DNA from 3 places in the Lactococcus sp. LG1267 genome. Region 2 is predicted to be linked to each of the others. Evidence: riboswitches for the same ligand, from Rfam matches in the RefSeq annotation. Region 2 holds a riboswitch; each other region holds the start of a gene.

Region 1 (5,038 bases), 560 kb from region 2:
TTGAGCCATCATTACGTAAGCGCAAATTACCAAGACGAATTTGCCCACCATGACTATGTCCTGCAACGACTAAATCATATTTTTCAGGAAATTCTACTTGCAAAATCGTATCCGGCTCATGAATCATTAAAATCGAAAACTTTCCTTGCTCAGGGACCATACTAAAATTTGGTTGTCCTTCACGTAAATCATCAAGTCCGGTTAATACTACTGTTCCTGACATGAGTGATTGGTTGGTAAGTACAGTAAAACCCGCTTCCTTTAGAAAAGTTCTTATATAGTTAGCATCCCCTTCATGCGAAAAATCATGATTACCCAAAATCGCAAATTTTCCTAAGGGTGCTTCAAGTTCTGCTAAAATTTCTTTTACCTTATCAACATCATGCGCTTGCGCCCAATCGACTTTATCAAATAAGTCGCCTGTGAACAAGATCAAGTCAGGTTGTGTTTTATTTATGTGTTTTGAAAATTTAAAAAAGCGGCGTGGATGTGTGTGCCAATTAAAATGTGTATCGGTAAAGTGTGCAACTTTCAGCCCGGCTGTGTTTGAAATTTTCACTTGTCGCACACGCATTAAATGCGGTTCAACGAAAATACCATAAGCCAAAAGGCAGAAAAGTAAAATTATAATCCATGTCATTGCTTTATTTTACCATATTCAGATTTTTTATTCTTCATAATGAGATTCACGCTCCTTATTGTATCAAAGCACGTAACAAAAAAACACCCGAAGGTGCCTAGTTATTTCTTAGTTTTCGTCAGAAGCTACGAATGGCAAGAGAGCCATAACACGTGCGCGTTTGATAGCTGTAACCACTTTACGTTGGTTTTTAGCTGAAGTACCAGTTACGCGACGTGGCAAGATTTTACCACGTTCTGAGATAAAACGTTTTAAGAGTTCAGTGTCTTTATAATCAACAACTTCGATTTTGTTAGCTGCGATAAAGTCAACTTTTTTACGGCGTTTGAAGCCACCACGTTTTTGAAAAGCCATAGTGTGTTTCTCCTTATATTATTGTATGATGTTGTTGAGTAGAAAAGTCAATACGGATACCGCTTTTATACTCAACGAATAGGGCTCAGATAGACTGCCTTATACAGCTGCCTTACTTATTAGAATGGAAGATCATCATCTGAGATTTCCATTGGTGAGCCACCAAATGGATCTGCATCACGACCAAAATCAGGTGTTGAATTTCCTGCTGAGCTGTTAGAGCCAGCAAAAGGACGATTTTGTGATTGTTGTTGCTGTGGTGCAGAATATGAACCAGAGCCACCTTCACGTGCGGCACGACTTTCAAGCATTTGGAAGTTATCAGCCAATACTTCAGTCACGTAAACACGTTGACCTTCTTTGTTCTCATAATTTCGCACTTGAATACTACCTGTTACACCAATCAAGGCACCTTTTTTAGCCCAATTTGCCAAGTTTTCAGCAGATTGGCGCCAGATGACACAGTTAATGAAATCAGCTTCACGTTCGCCTTGCGCGTTTTTAAAACGACGGTTAACAGCAATCGTAAATGTAGCAACCGCAGTATTTTGCGGTGTGTATCGCAGTTCAGGGTCACGCACAACGCGTCCGACCAAAACAACATTATTAATCATGATGCTTCTCCTTTAAATTTGTCCAGCTAAACTAGAATTAAGCTTCTACTTTAGTGATCATGTGACGAAGAATGTCGCCGTTAATCTTAGCAAGACGGTCAAATTCGCTCAAAGCTTCTGAATCAGTAGCAGCTTCAAGAGTTACGATGTGGTAGATACCTTCGCGGAAGTCTTGAATTTCGTAAGCGAGTTTGCGTGTTTCCCAGTCTTTAGACTCAAGATTAGCAGCACCGTTGTCATTCAAGATACTATCGAAACGTTCAACGAGGGCTTTCTTTGCTTCTTCTTCAATGTTTGGACGAATAATATAAAGAATTTCGTATTTTGTCATTGATTTTTCCTCCTTTTGGACTAATGACACAGGTTGGAGCCTGTGTAAGTTATGAGTTTTTACTCACAAGTATATATTCTATCAAATTTAGCTACATTTTGCAAGTTGATTTATCTTATTTATTCTATTATAAAATAAAAAATAACCCTCTGCCTCTGCAGAAGATTTCTCATCATTTTTTATTATTAAGCGACTACATCAAGCACATTAGCTGGAATGTAGCGATACTCACCTTCTTTCGATTGATAATAGCCAAGCTTTTTCACGATAAAATGCAACTTGCAACGGCTATCAAAGCGCTGGTATAAGTGGGAGATTTCCCCTTCCTGGCTACGGGTTACGCATACTATTTTTTCTCCCGCGTAAGTTGGAGATACATATTTTGGGGTAAACGTCATTGAAAACCACCTCCAGATATAATTGAGATGAAAACGCAATCATCTCTTCTTATATTATAACTCTTTTTAATCTCTAAAACAAATGTCTAGATTTTTAATGGCTAAACATTAAAAAATCTGTAATTTTAAACAACAACATGTATAATTATTCAAATCTAGTAGGCTCGTCCTTGACATCCCTCTCAAATTAATCTAAAATATTCATAAATACTTAATAAACGATAGAGGTCGCAACCAATAATAAGCTAAGCAGAGCTAGAGCATGCTGAGAAGTTTAGCCCAGGAGCGGTTGCCGAAAGAAAAGTTATGCTCACCGACTTTTCTTGGTTTAGCGGGAAATACCTGTTAAACTGTCGTGGTCTAACTATGACCATGATGCGCTATTCGGATGAAAGATCTTTCTGACGTTTAGCAATCTCTAGGGATTGCTTTTTGTATTAATATTTATAAATTTAGGAGAGAAGTAATGGATAATACTTCAAATAATGAGGCCACGCCATCCACGCAAGTTAAACGTGGCCTTAAACATCGTCACTTAACAATGATTGCCTTAGGAGGAACTATTGGTACCGGGCTATTTGTTGCATCAGGCGCAACGATTTCTCAAGCTGGACCTTTAGGCGCGTTAGTTGCCTATGTCGCCATTGGGCTCATGGTTTTCTTCCTTATGACGTCTTTAGGTGAAATGGCTTCCTATCTTCCAGTATCAGGCTCTTTTGCTTCTTTCGCTGACCGTTATGTAGATAAAGCTTTCGGCTTCGCTATGGGATGGAACTATTGGTTTAACTCAGCAATTACTGTAGCGGTTGAGGCAGCTACAGTTGGTGTTATTATGCAGTTCTGGTTGCCCCATGTGCCCACATGGATATGGTCGACTATTGTGATTGCGCTCATCCTCTTGGTTAACCTCATTTCAGCTAAAGCTTATGGTGAAGCAGAATTTTGGATGGCGACAATTAAAGTCATCGCTGTTATCGCCTTTATCGTGATTGGTCTCGCAACAATTTTTGGAGTTATGAGTTATAAGCCAGATGTGGCACGCAATCTTTCTGCTGGAGGAAATCATGGTTTTGTCGGTGGTATTGGAGGTATGATTGCTGTCTTCATGATTGCAGGCTTCTCTTTCCAAGGTACAGAAATCGTTGGTATCGCAGCCGGCGAGTCAGAAAACCCTGAGAAAAATGTACCCTCAGCGATTAAACAAGTCTTTTGGCGGATTATTATTTTCTATTTCCTCTCAATATTCGTAATCGGTGCCTTGGTTTACTATAAAGACCCAAGTCTTCTCCGTGCAGCAACCCAAAGCGACATTACCGTTTCTCCATTTACCTTGGTATTTGAACGTGCTGGCTTAGCTGCTGCTGCATCCGTTATGAATGCTGTCATCTTAACCTCGGTTATTTCATCTGCCAATTCTTGGTTATATGCTGCTTCTCGCATGCTTTTTGGTATGGCAAAAGAGGGGCATGCACCGAAAATCTTCGCTAAAACAAATACAAGCAACGGGGTACCAATTTATGCAATTTTAGCGACTGTTGCCATCGGTCTTTTGGCCTTCTTAACAAGTATCTTCGGAACTGAGATTTATTTCTATTTGGTCGCTGCTTCCGGTTTATCTGGTTTCTTGGCTTGGATTGGAATTGCTATCTGTCATTTCCGCTTCCGCCGTGCTTTTATTAAACAAGGTCACAAACTTTCTGAGTTAGGCTACCATGCTAAATGGTTCCCTATTGGGCCAATCATCGCTCTTATTCTTTCAATCATTATCGTTATCGGGCAAATTACTACCGTAACGATGAATGCGCAAAGCATCATTACAACCTACCTTGCTTTACCTCTCTTCTTGATTTTATATTTCTCTTACAAAATCGTGAAGAAAACAAAACTTATTCCGCTTGAAGAAGTTGATTTAAGCCGTGATATTGATTAAAACGAATATAAAAACGCCATAAGGCGTTTTTTTAGTCGTTGATTATCTTCACTTTTTCACCAAAAAATTCTTTAGCCTTACTTACAAGAACTTCTTCTGCTTCTGGCTCAGATTCCGTATCTTTTGTAACATGCTGCTCCCCTTTTTTAAGGCTTAAGACATACTCTTGACGTACAGAATGCCAATCTTGCTCTGCTAAAGCAATAATCTCAGGCGAGAATCCCAATATTGATGACATTAAATTGCCAAAAGTTAATTGTAGGTTTTCATTTTCCGTAACACGCTTTGCTAAATTACCATGAGGAAAAGTAACTACCACAAAATTACTTGAGGCTGCCACGGGGGCAGTATTATTGATTAAGGCACGGTCTGAAGGTTTGGTAAAGCTGGAAACAATTTCAGGCCATGCACCAAAAACTGCTTGACGAGCTTCGTTGGTCGCTTCCTTTAAAGCTTTAAAAACCAAATCTTGATTTACAGTGTACTTTTCGGTGACTGTTTTCGTTTTCACTTGCTGCTTAATTTGAACTTCTTGACTGACAGTGGATACCACCGTTTGGCTGCCCGTTTCTGCCAATTTAGCTTTTAGCTCTGCAACTTCTGCTTTTAAAGCCTGAAGCTCATGGCTCAAACTTTCTGGAACTTCCTTATCTTCCGCAGAAGAATAAGCACCTGCATCTACAAGACGCATCGTCATCACATCAGCAGCAATTTTGCTCTGTGTTGTTTCTTTAATAATTTTCAGAGACTCAATCGCAATGTTGATCCATT
Region 2 (5,038 bases):
ATCACCTTTTGCAGGATTGGCAGATTTCTTTTCCGAAGAAAAAAATTAAGAAAAATCTCATAAAACACTTGCAACAAAATTACAATTATATTATAATTTCATTATAGAGGAAATAAAATTAAAAAGAAAAGATATTAATGAGGCTAAACTATGAATTCATCTAAACGTATTTTGATTATCGAAGACGATAAAAACATTGCGAGATTTGTTTCACTTGAGCTTGAACACGAAGGATATCAAACTGCGGTTCAAGACAATGGTCGTAAAGGTCTTGAAGAAGCAATGTCAAAAGATTATGATTTGATTTTGCTCGACTTAATGCTCCCAGAGCTGGATGGCTTTGAAGTTGCACGACGCTTACGTCGTGAAAAAGATACACATATTATTATGATGACTGCACGTGATTCAACAATGGACCGTGTAGCAGGTCTTGATATTGGAGCGGATGACTATATTACAAAACCATTCGCAATTGAAGAATTGTTAGCGCGTGTCCGTTCAATCTTCCGTCGTGAAGACCATATCCATACGATTGAAAAATCAGACAATACTTCATTCCGTGATTTGGTAATTGATAAAACAAACCGCACTGTACATCGCGGAAAAAAAGTTATTGACCTTACACGTCGTGAATACGATTTGCTTTTGACCCTGATGCAAAATGTGGGTGATGTCGTAACACGCGAATACTTGGTTTCTGAAGTATGGGGTTACGAAGAAGGTACAGAAACAAACGTTGTTGACGTTTATATCCGCTATTTGCGTAACAAAATTGACGTGGAAGGCCGCGAAAGTTATATTCAAACGGTTCGTGGTATGGGATATGTCATGCGTGACCGCAAATAATATAGGGAATATATAAGAAGATTTCTAGTGGTTTTGCCACTAGATTTATTCCTTTTATGGCGATGTAAAGAAATAGAAAAATGCGACATGGTAAAATTTTTTGATTCGAAGAAGAAAAAAGCAGAAAATCTGCCCGAGCGTAAGCGAAGCATCATGCTACGTTGGGCCTTTGCAAATACGATTTTTTGTTTTATAACCTTCACTATTTTTACAGTATTAGTTTATCAACTGACCATAACAACCTTCATCAATTCTGAAAAAGAGGACATGATGAAAGCTCTGGACAATGTTGAGCAAAGTTTGTCCCAATCGGAAAGCAAACTGTCGGAGGACAATCTTGCGAATTATTTGGCTTATGCCAAAGACTACACAGCATCCAGTCAGGGAAAAGAAAATGAGCTAGAAACACTTGGAAGTATGATTGGTTCTAGGAAGTCTTTTTATGTCTTTGATGTCGGTGAAAATTTGATTTATTCGACCAATTCGTATGGTTTCCCGCTAAGGAAAGATGTGGGGGATTCTACTCATGCTGTACGTACATTTGGTGAATATTCTGGTTATTTGGTTGAACGACCCGTTCATTCTAAGAAAACAGGGAAACTGATTGGCTATGTGCAGGCTTTCTATGATATGAGTTATTATTACAGCGTGCGAACAAAGCTGCTGATTGCCTTGATTATCTTAGAAATTATTGCTCTCTTTATTGCTCAGTTTGTCGGTTATTTTATGGCAAGTCGCTATATCAAGCCTCTAGAGCGTTTGCACGATGCGATTACTACACGTGCCAATAATTTGAAGGCGGATTTCAAACCTGTAGTGATTCAAACAGGCGATGAAATTGAAGAACTGGCGACTGTTTATAACGACATGATGATTAAGCTTAACGATTACGTTGATCAGCAGAAACGTTTTGTTTCTGATGTCAGTCACGAGCTACGTACGCCACTTGCAGTTTTAGATGGTCATTTGAATCTCTTGAATCGATGGGGGAAAAATGATCCTGAAGTGCTTGAGGAGTCTTTACAGGCCAGTATAGAAGAAGTTAGCACGATGAGAACGATGTTAGAGGAGATGCTTGCATTGGCCCGTCTTGAAAGCATTGATTTTCAAGATGAAGATCTGATCTGTGATCCAACAGAAGTTTCTAATTTTCTTAAGAAAAACTTTCTCCTTATTCATCCTGATTTAAATTTAACTGTTGAGAATTACTTGACGCCGGGTAGTTTGGCTCATATTTATCCCAACCATTATGAACAAGGCTTAAAAATTTTGATTGATAATGCGATAAAATACTCGCCTAAAGATCGCCAAGAAGTGAAAATCCATCTAGAAGAAGATGACAAATACATTATTACAACAGTTGAGGATCGTGGCTATGGCATTAGTCAAGAAGATTTAAAACATGTCTTTGAGCGCTTTTTCCGTGCCGATAAAGCACGAAATCGAGATATAGGTGGAACAGGTCTTGGTCTGTCTATTATCCAACGCATAGTGGAAAACTATGACGGGGATGTCAGTGTGACTTCCATTGTAGGCGAAGGATCGAAATTTACTTTAAAAATTCCTAAGATTAAATAAACATAAAAAATCTAGTGATTATATAAAAGTACTTATTGGGCTTTTAATCTTAATCTTATTTCTTGAGTTTTTTGATAATTCGAGAAAATTGTTGACATTCGTTTAAAAAAAGGTTAAGATTTAAAATACAATATACAAATAAAATGATAGAGGTCGCAATGAATAGGAAGTTTTACTGAGCTGGACAAGCGTTGAAGTAAAACGGAGGAGACATTGCCGAAATGAATTCACTCGTCCAAGTGAGTTTGTTGGGGCAGCAAGGGATACTTGCTGAACTGTCGCAGTTTTGCGGAGTGCTATTCGTTACTTACTGATAATATGAATCACGTACAACGTTTAGCAACCTCTCTGTGTAAAGGTTGCTTTTTATTTGGAAAAATGAAAGAGAGAGTATTATGAGAAGAACAAACTTATTCTTACTTGTCGCGACGTTGTTTACGGTATTATTTATCGGTAGTTCAAAAGTGAGTGCAGAACAGTTCCGTGTCGGAATGGAAGCTGCATATGCCCCTTTTAACTGGACACAATATGATGATAGCAACGGTGCTGTCCCTATTGATGGTGTAGATGGTCAATGGGCTAATGGTTACGATGTACAAGTTGCAAAAAAACTTGCTGATAAGTTAAATAAAGAATTAGTAATCGTCAAATCAAGTTGGGATGGCTTGCTGCCAGCTCTAAAATCCGGAAAAATCGATGGCATTATTGCAGGAATGTCGCCAACTGCGGAACGTAGAGAGCAAATTGCCTTTTCAGAACCGTATTACACATCTAACCTTGTAATGATGGTCAAAAGTGGCGGTCCCTTTGCTCAAGCATCGAGTTTAGCAGACTTCTCTGGTGCAAAAATCACTGCTCAGCTGGGAACTTTTCACTATAACATGATTGACCAGATTGAAAGTGTTAACAAGCAAACAGCAATGAAAGATTTTTCAAGCATGCGTGTGGCTTTACAAAGTGGAGCCATCGATGGTTATGTAGCTGAACGTCCCGAAGGAGTGACAGCAGAGAAAGCAAATCCAGACTTCAAAATGATTGAATTTGGCGAAGGAAAAGGTTTTGTCACAAACTCTGATGATACAACAGTCGCAGTAGGTTTACGTAAAAATGATCCCAACTTACCTGTAATTAATAGCTTTTTGACAGGTTTTACACCTCAAGACCAAAAAGAACTGATGGATGAAATGATTGCTGCTCAACCAGAAGCTAAAACACAAGGCGCTTGGTATGATCAAATTATCAGTATTGTAAGAGATAACGGCAAACAGTTTCTTAATGGTACAGGGATGACCTTATTCATCTCTTTGATTGGTACGATTATTGGTACGGTTTTAGGTCTTCTTATTGGCGTTTATCGTACTATTCCAGAAATTAGTAATAAATTTTTAGCCTTTTTACATAAAGTATTTGGCTGGCTTATTTCAGCTTATATTGAAATTTTCCGTGGTACACCAATGATTGTTCAAGCAATGGTGCTTTACTATGGAACAGCTCTAGCTTTTGGCTTGAGTTTGGATCGGACCTTAGCTGCGCTAATTATTGTGTCCATCAATACAGGTGCTTATATGTCGGAGATTGTACGTGGCGGTATTTTCTCTGTGGATCAAGGGCAATTTGAAGCCGCGCAAGCTATCGGAATGACGCATGGGCAAACTATGCGCAAGGTTGTTTTACCACAAGTCTTGCGAAATATTCTTCCAGCAACAGGAAATGAATTTGTCATTAATATCAAAGATACATCAGTCTTATCTGTAATTTCAGTAACTGAGCTCTTTTTCCAAGGGACAACAGTGGCGCAACAAAACTTTATGTATTTCCAAACCTTTGCTGTCATCTGTGCAATTTACTTTGTCTTAACATTTACAGTAACACGTATTCTACGCTTTGTAGAAAGAAAAATGGATGGACCAGACGCTTACGTCCCAATCCAAAATCAAATGCAAGTACAAGAACCGGGGGACGCTTAAATGACAGCAATCTTAGAAATCAATCATTTAAAAAAATCATTTGGCAGTAATGAAGTGTTAAAAGACATTCACTTAACGGTAAATCAAGGCGAAGTTATTTCGATTATTGGTTCATCTGGAAGTGGTAAATCGACATTACTTCGTTCAATCAATTTATTGGAGAAGCCATCTGGTGGAGAAATAATTTATAAAGGTGAAAATGTTTTAGCAAAAGGCTTCGATATTCCTAAATATCGCACGCATCTGGGCATGGTTTTCCAAAGCTTCAACTTGTTTAACAATATGAATGTTATCGAAAATGTTATGGCTGGGCAAGTTACAGTATTGAAAAAAAGCCAAGAAGAAGCTCGGACTATTGCGCTCGAGAATCTGGAAAAAGTGGGCATGGCAAGCTTTGCTAATGCCAAACCTGCACAACTCTCCGGCGGACAAAAACAACGTGTGGCGATTGCTCGTGCAATTTCTATGAATCCAGATGTGATATTATTTGACGAGCCGACTTCAGCGCTTGATCCCGAAATGGTAGGCGAAGTCTTACAGACAATGAAAGGACTGGCTGAAACAGGCTTAACAATGGTTATCGTTACACATGAAATGGAATTCGCGCGTGATGTAAGTGATCGTGTAATTTTCATGGATAAAGGGGT
Region 3 (5,038 bases), 910 kb from region 2:
TTCATTGATACTGTCAAGTAACATCTTTGCCGTACCAGATGGTGCATCTATTTTTTTATTATGATGTTTTTCAATGATTTCAATATCAAAACTGTCCGATAAAATATAGGTCATTTCTTTGACTAAACGATTCATCAAGATAACTCCAATACTAAAATTGCCACTAAATAATACAGGCATTTTTTCAGAAAGGTGATCAATTGTTGCCTTTTGTATGTCATCAAAGCCTGTTGTGGCAATAACTGTGGCTGTTGGATGCTTTTTTAGATATTTAGCAAGATTATTGAGATTCTCAGGATGTGAAAAATCAATGACCACATCGAATTTTTCTTCTGGAATATCCTTTGTTAAGGATACGACTGTTAATTCATGCTCTTTTTCTAGCTCTGCCGCAAGCAGCCCGCCCATTGTACCTGTTCCAATTTGTAAAACTTTCATTATAAAATCTCCAATTCTTTAAGAAGTTGAATTTTTGCCGTTTCGGATGGCTCGTCAAGTGGCAACCGAACAGAACCGACATTATAACCGAGTTGATTCATCACAAATTTGACCGGAATTGGATTTGCTTCTATAAATAAGCTGTCAATCAAGTTCAAATATTTTTGTTGCAGACTCAAAGAATGAGCTGGGTTGGTCGCAAAAGTTTCGATTAACTCCTTAACTACATCTGGCATGAAGTTAGCCCAAACACTGATTACACCCGAAGCGCCTAAACTCAGGCATGGAACTATCATATCGTCATTACCACTATATAATACAAAATTATTAGAAAGATAGCGGCTAATTTTTTCCACATAGGCAATATCGCCTGATGCTTCTTTTAAGCCTGTAATATTCGGGTGTTTCGCCAATACTTCTACGGCTTCAACAGAAAGATTCACTCCTGTTCTACCTGGTGCATTGTACATGATAATCGGAATATCGACAGACTCCGCAATCTTAGTAAAATGCTTTAACATCCCTGTTTCATTGGTTTTATTATAATAAGGGGTAATCACAAGCAAACTATCCGCACCTAACTTTTCAAATGCTTGAGCAAATTCCACTGCTTGTGCTGTGTTATTACTTCCTGCTCCAACATTGATATGAATACGTCCAGCAACCTGTTTAACTACAAACTCAACGATTGCTTTTTTCTCCTCAAAGCTAATCGTCGGTGCTTCTCCTGTTGTGCCTAAAATAGAAATAGCCGCACTTCCATGGCTAATCTGAAATTCAATCAGCTCAGCTAATTTTTCAAAATTTATAGAATTATCATCATTAAAGGGCGTGATGAGCGCCACAATTGAACCTTTAAGCATTATTTTCTCCTGTAGATATATTTCAGAAACCTTTGACGAGTGTTGCGATAGAAGAAAAGGAAACTACTCATCGTATAATTTTCTTTCTCTTGAAAAACATCTCCTCTTCGCCTTGTTCTTACTCCACTCCTTTAATTTGTATCCAAATGTTATTTATGATTTTATCAGTGGTTAGAAGTAAAAGCTGTTACAAGCATTCACCAGCTAATTTTCGGTTAGATTTCAAACTCAAAGCCATCCAATGTTGCAAAATAGTCTTCAGGTCGCTCTGCCCGTCGAATCATACGCGTGCTCCCATCTTGCTGAAGCAATAATTCGGCACTTCGTAATTTTGCATTATACTGATATCCCATCGAAAAACCATGCGCACCTGTGTCATGAATGACTAATAGGTCTCCCTCATCAATCACAGGAAGTTCGCGCTGCCTGGCAAATTTATCATTGTTTTCACATAATGAACCAGTCACGTCAACAATTTCTTTCACTTTATCTTCCTCCTTTCCTATAACAGTAATATGATGATAAGCATCATAAAATGCTGGTCTCATCAGATTAACTGCGCTCGCATCCACGCCAATATACGTCCGATAGGTTTGCTTTCTATGCAAGACACGTGTGACCAGTAAGCCATGAGGCGCCAACATAAAGCGTCCAAGTTCCGTATAAATTTTGACTTCCCCTAGGCCATTGGCAGTTAGAACTTCATCATAAACACGATGTACTCCTTCGCCGATGACAGCAATATCGTTAGGAGCTTCATCTGGACGATAATTAACGCCGATACCACCAGAAAGATTTATAAAATCAAGAGAAACGCCTGTTTTTTCACGAATTTCAAGTGCTAATTCAAATAATTGCTGTGCTAATTTTGGATAATACTCATTTGTCACAGTATTTGAAGCCAAAAAGCTATGCATTCCAAATTTCTTCACACCCAACTTTTGCAAATCTTTAATTCCCTGAATCAGTTGGGCTTTTGTCATTCCAAATTTTGATTCTTCAGGATTATCCATAATTTTGGTACCCATTGTAAAAACTCCACCAGGGTTATAGCGTAAGCTCATTGTTTCGGGAAATTCAAATCCTGCCAATGTGGATAAAAATTCAATATGGTTGTATGCATCAATATTAATCGTAGCCCCTAGCTTTTTGGCTAATAAAAATTCTTCAGGTGGAGTGTCATTTGATGAAAACATAATTTCAGACTTATCAAAACCACATTTATTTGCTAGTATAAGTTCAACATAGCTCGCGCAATCAGCTCCACAGCCTTCTTCTTGCAAAATTTTCAAAATTGCAGGCGTTGGTGTAGCTTTTACCGCAAAGAATTCTTTGAAACCTTTATTCCAAGAAAATGCTGTGTTTAGCGCTCTTGCTTTTTCGCGAATTCCGTGCTCGTCATACAAATGAAATGGTGTCGGAAATTCTGCAGTAATTTTATCTAATTGATCTTTAGTAATAAATGGTACTTTCATTTCATGCTCCTGTGGACTTGCTATGCAAATCTTTATCTGAAGATTTCGGTAGTTTCAATGCTATGGAGGCTTGTCAAAAATTGTAACTGAAAGAAGGAAGATTTTACTTTTAGTCTACCAAATGATATTTTTTCCCATCTCAATCTTTAACTCTGTCTCCAGTGCCCTTTGACCACTGATATAATGAGTTTCGATGTAAGAAGCAGAGTTTTTCTTATTCGTTGACTCGCTAAAACATTATTCTATCGTTGTCGCGCTTCAACCTGCAAACTCACATCATATAAAAACAAAAGGCACTTGTAAGTACAAGCGCCTTTTATGTCGTCATGAAAATAGAGTTAAAAAAGAATTCTATATTATTCGGTTCGATCACTTAGCGCCAGACTTATTCAAGTCCGAGTGGTATAGGTGTTTCCTATACCCCCACGCTAGCCAGATGCCTCTGTTGCTAACGTTCGGCAATGATTACCTTTCGTACACGGTCGTCGGATGCCTCCTCTCGTGTAGTACTCATTTGCATTGCTACCTCTAATTTATTTTTCACAATTATAATATTTTCAGTATTGTTTGTCAATTGAAAACTTTTCAAATTTTTAGTATTGACTTATTTTTTTCTTTAAAACTGCTTTAAATCAAGGTTTACAAGGTGTATTTTTTATCTGAACTTCCGAATCTCCAAAATATTTTGCGACATTGTTTTGTGAATTTTTAAAATAAAATGCTATAATACAAATTTAAAACGACGAATATACGGAGTTTTTGCTTGAAGCCAACTTTAACTATTGACCTGCGGAGGTGCTATGTATGGATTTATCAAATAAATTTAACACTAATCTTGGAAAAATTAAAATTTCTAAAATTCGTGAATTTGATCAGGAAATCTCCAAAATACCGAATGTTTTGAAATTAACACTTGGTGAACCAGATTTTCCGACACCTGAACATATCAAAAAAGCTGCAATTGATGCGATTGATGCCGATGAAAGTCATTATACTGGCATGCGTGGCCTGATTGAACTCCGTCATGCAGCCAGTCAATTTGTAGCTGAAAAATACAATTTGCATTACGATGCTGAAACAGAAATTTTGACCACAGTTGGTGTCACAGAGGCGATTGCTACTTGTCTCCTTTCAATTATTGAACCTGGCGATAAAGTTCTAATCCCGGCACCTGCTTATCCTGGTTATGCGCCTGTAGTAAGCTTAGCTGGCGGTCAATTGGTCGAGATTGATACCACAACTGATAAATTTGTCTTAACTCCTGAAAAACTTGAACAAGTATTGAACGAAACCGAGAATATCAAGGCTATCATCCTTAATTATCCTTCAAATCCAACGGGCATAACTTACACTCATGCCCAACTTAAAACACTTGCTGAAATCATCAAAAAACATGAAATTTTTGTCCTTTCTGACGAAGTTTATTCTGAAATTAACTATAGCCAACATGTACATACTTCTATTTCGACCTTTTTACGTGATCAAACTTTTGTACTTAATGGCCTTTCAAAATCACATGCGATGACGGGTTGGCGAATGGGGCTGATTTTTGCAGAAAAATACTTGATTGATCAGCTTGTAAAAACACACCAATATCTGGTTACTTCCGCCTCAACACAATCGCAATGGGCAGCAGTTGAAGCTCTGAGTAAAGGAAAAAATGATGCTGAGCTAATGAAAGTCGAATACCTCAAACGGCGGGATTACATTATTGAGAAAATGACTGAACTTGGCTTTGAAATTATCAAGCCAGACGGGGCTTTCTATATTTTTGCCAAAATTCCAGCAGAATATAACAGCAATTCTTTTGAATTTTTATATGATTTTGCAAAGAAAAAACATGTAGCATTCATTCCAGGATCAGCCTTTGGTCAATATGGTGAAGGTTATGTCCGTTTGTCCTATGCAGCTTCAATGGAAGTGATTAAGATTGCTATGGAGAGATTGAAAGAATATCTTTCGGAATAACTTACTATTATGGTTGTGCTATACTCAGAGTTTATCTTTGCTTTAATGTAAACCTTCTCAAAAAAGACGAGAAAAATCTCGTCTTTTTTGTTATATATTCACTCTTGTTATTAATCAACGAAAATAGGTTTGGCTTGTAAAAATGAGATTGTTTTAATGTGTAAATCCATATACTTTATTTTTAGGATTATTATGGTATTTAAGATGTGCCTTATTCAAAAATTCAATAGCTTCTTGCATATCTTGCACGTAATTGTATGCCATATTCATTCCAAAATCCGCTCGAATTACTAT

The links. Region 2 has a riboswitch for lysine ahead of J0J33_RS04640 (ABC transporter permease subunit). Riboswitches for the same ligand answer to the same signal wherever they lie in the genome.
Region 1: linked by a shared signal. The riboswitch ahead of J0J33_RS01885 (amino acid permease) and the one ahead of J0J33_RS04640 (ABC transporter permease subunit) in region 2 are both predicted to bind lysine.
Region 3: linked by a shared signal. The riboswitch ahead of J0J33_RS00100 (diaminopimelate decarboxylase) and the one ahead of J0J33_RS04640 (ABC transporter permease subunit) in region 2 are both predicted to bind lysine.

The regions. Positions count from the first base shown of each region.
Region 1 covers NZ_CP071295.1:374,420-379,457, forward strand. Annotated here, with positions in the region: gene J0J33_RS01860 (metallophosphoesterase) at 1-640, opposite strand, end outside; gene rpsR (30S ribosomal protein S18) at 749-994, opposite strand; gene ssb (single-stranded DNA-binding protein) at 1,114-1,608, opposite strand; gene rpsF (30S ribosomal protein S6) at 1,646-1,939, opposite strand; gene J0J33_RS01880 (hypothetical protein) at 2,125-2,337, opposite strand; lysine riboswitch at 2,552-2,728, shown strand; gene J0J33_RS01885 (amino acid permease) at 2,804-4,267, shown strand; gene dnaX (DNA polymerase III subunit gamma/tau) at 4,299-5,038, opposite strand, start outside.
Region 2 covers NZ_CP071295.1:930,665-935,702, forward strand. Annotated here, with positions in the region: gene J0J33_RS04625 (DUF177 domain-containing protein) at 1-49, shown strand, start outside; gene J0J33_RS04630 (response regulator transcription factor) at 151-846, shown strand; gene J0J33_RS04635 (HAMP domain-containing histidine kinase) at 934-2,424, shown strand; lysine riboswitch at 2,564-2,731, shown strand; gene J0J33_RS04640 (ABC transporter permease subunit) at 2,820-4,391, shown strand; gene J0J33_RS04645 (amino acid ABC transporter ATP-binding protein) at 4,392-5,038, shown strand, end outside.
Region 3 covers NZ_CP071295.1:15,949-20,986, forward strand. Annotated here, with positions in the region: gene dapB (4-hydroxy-tetrahydrodipicolinate reductase) at 1-438, opposite strand, end outside; gene dapA (4-hydroxy-tetrahydrodipicolinate synthase) at 438-1,301, opposite strand; gene J0J33_RS00100 (diaminopimelate decarboxylase) at 1,517-2,776, opposite strand; lysine riboswitch at 3,143-3,315, opposite strand; gene J0J33_RS00105 (pyridoxal phosphate-dependent aminotransferase) at 3,581-4,744, shown strand; gene J0J33_RS00110 (glutamate decarboxylase) at 4,898-5,038, opposite strand, start outside.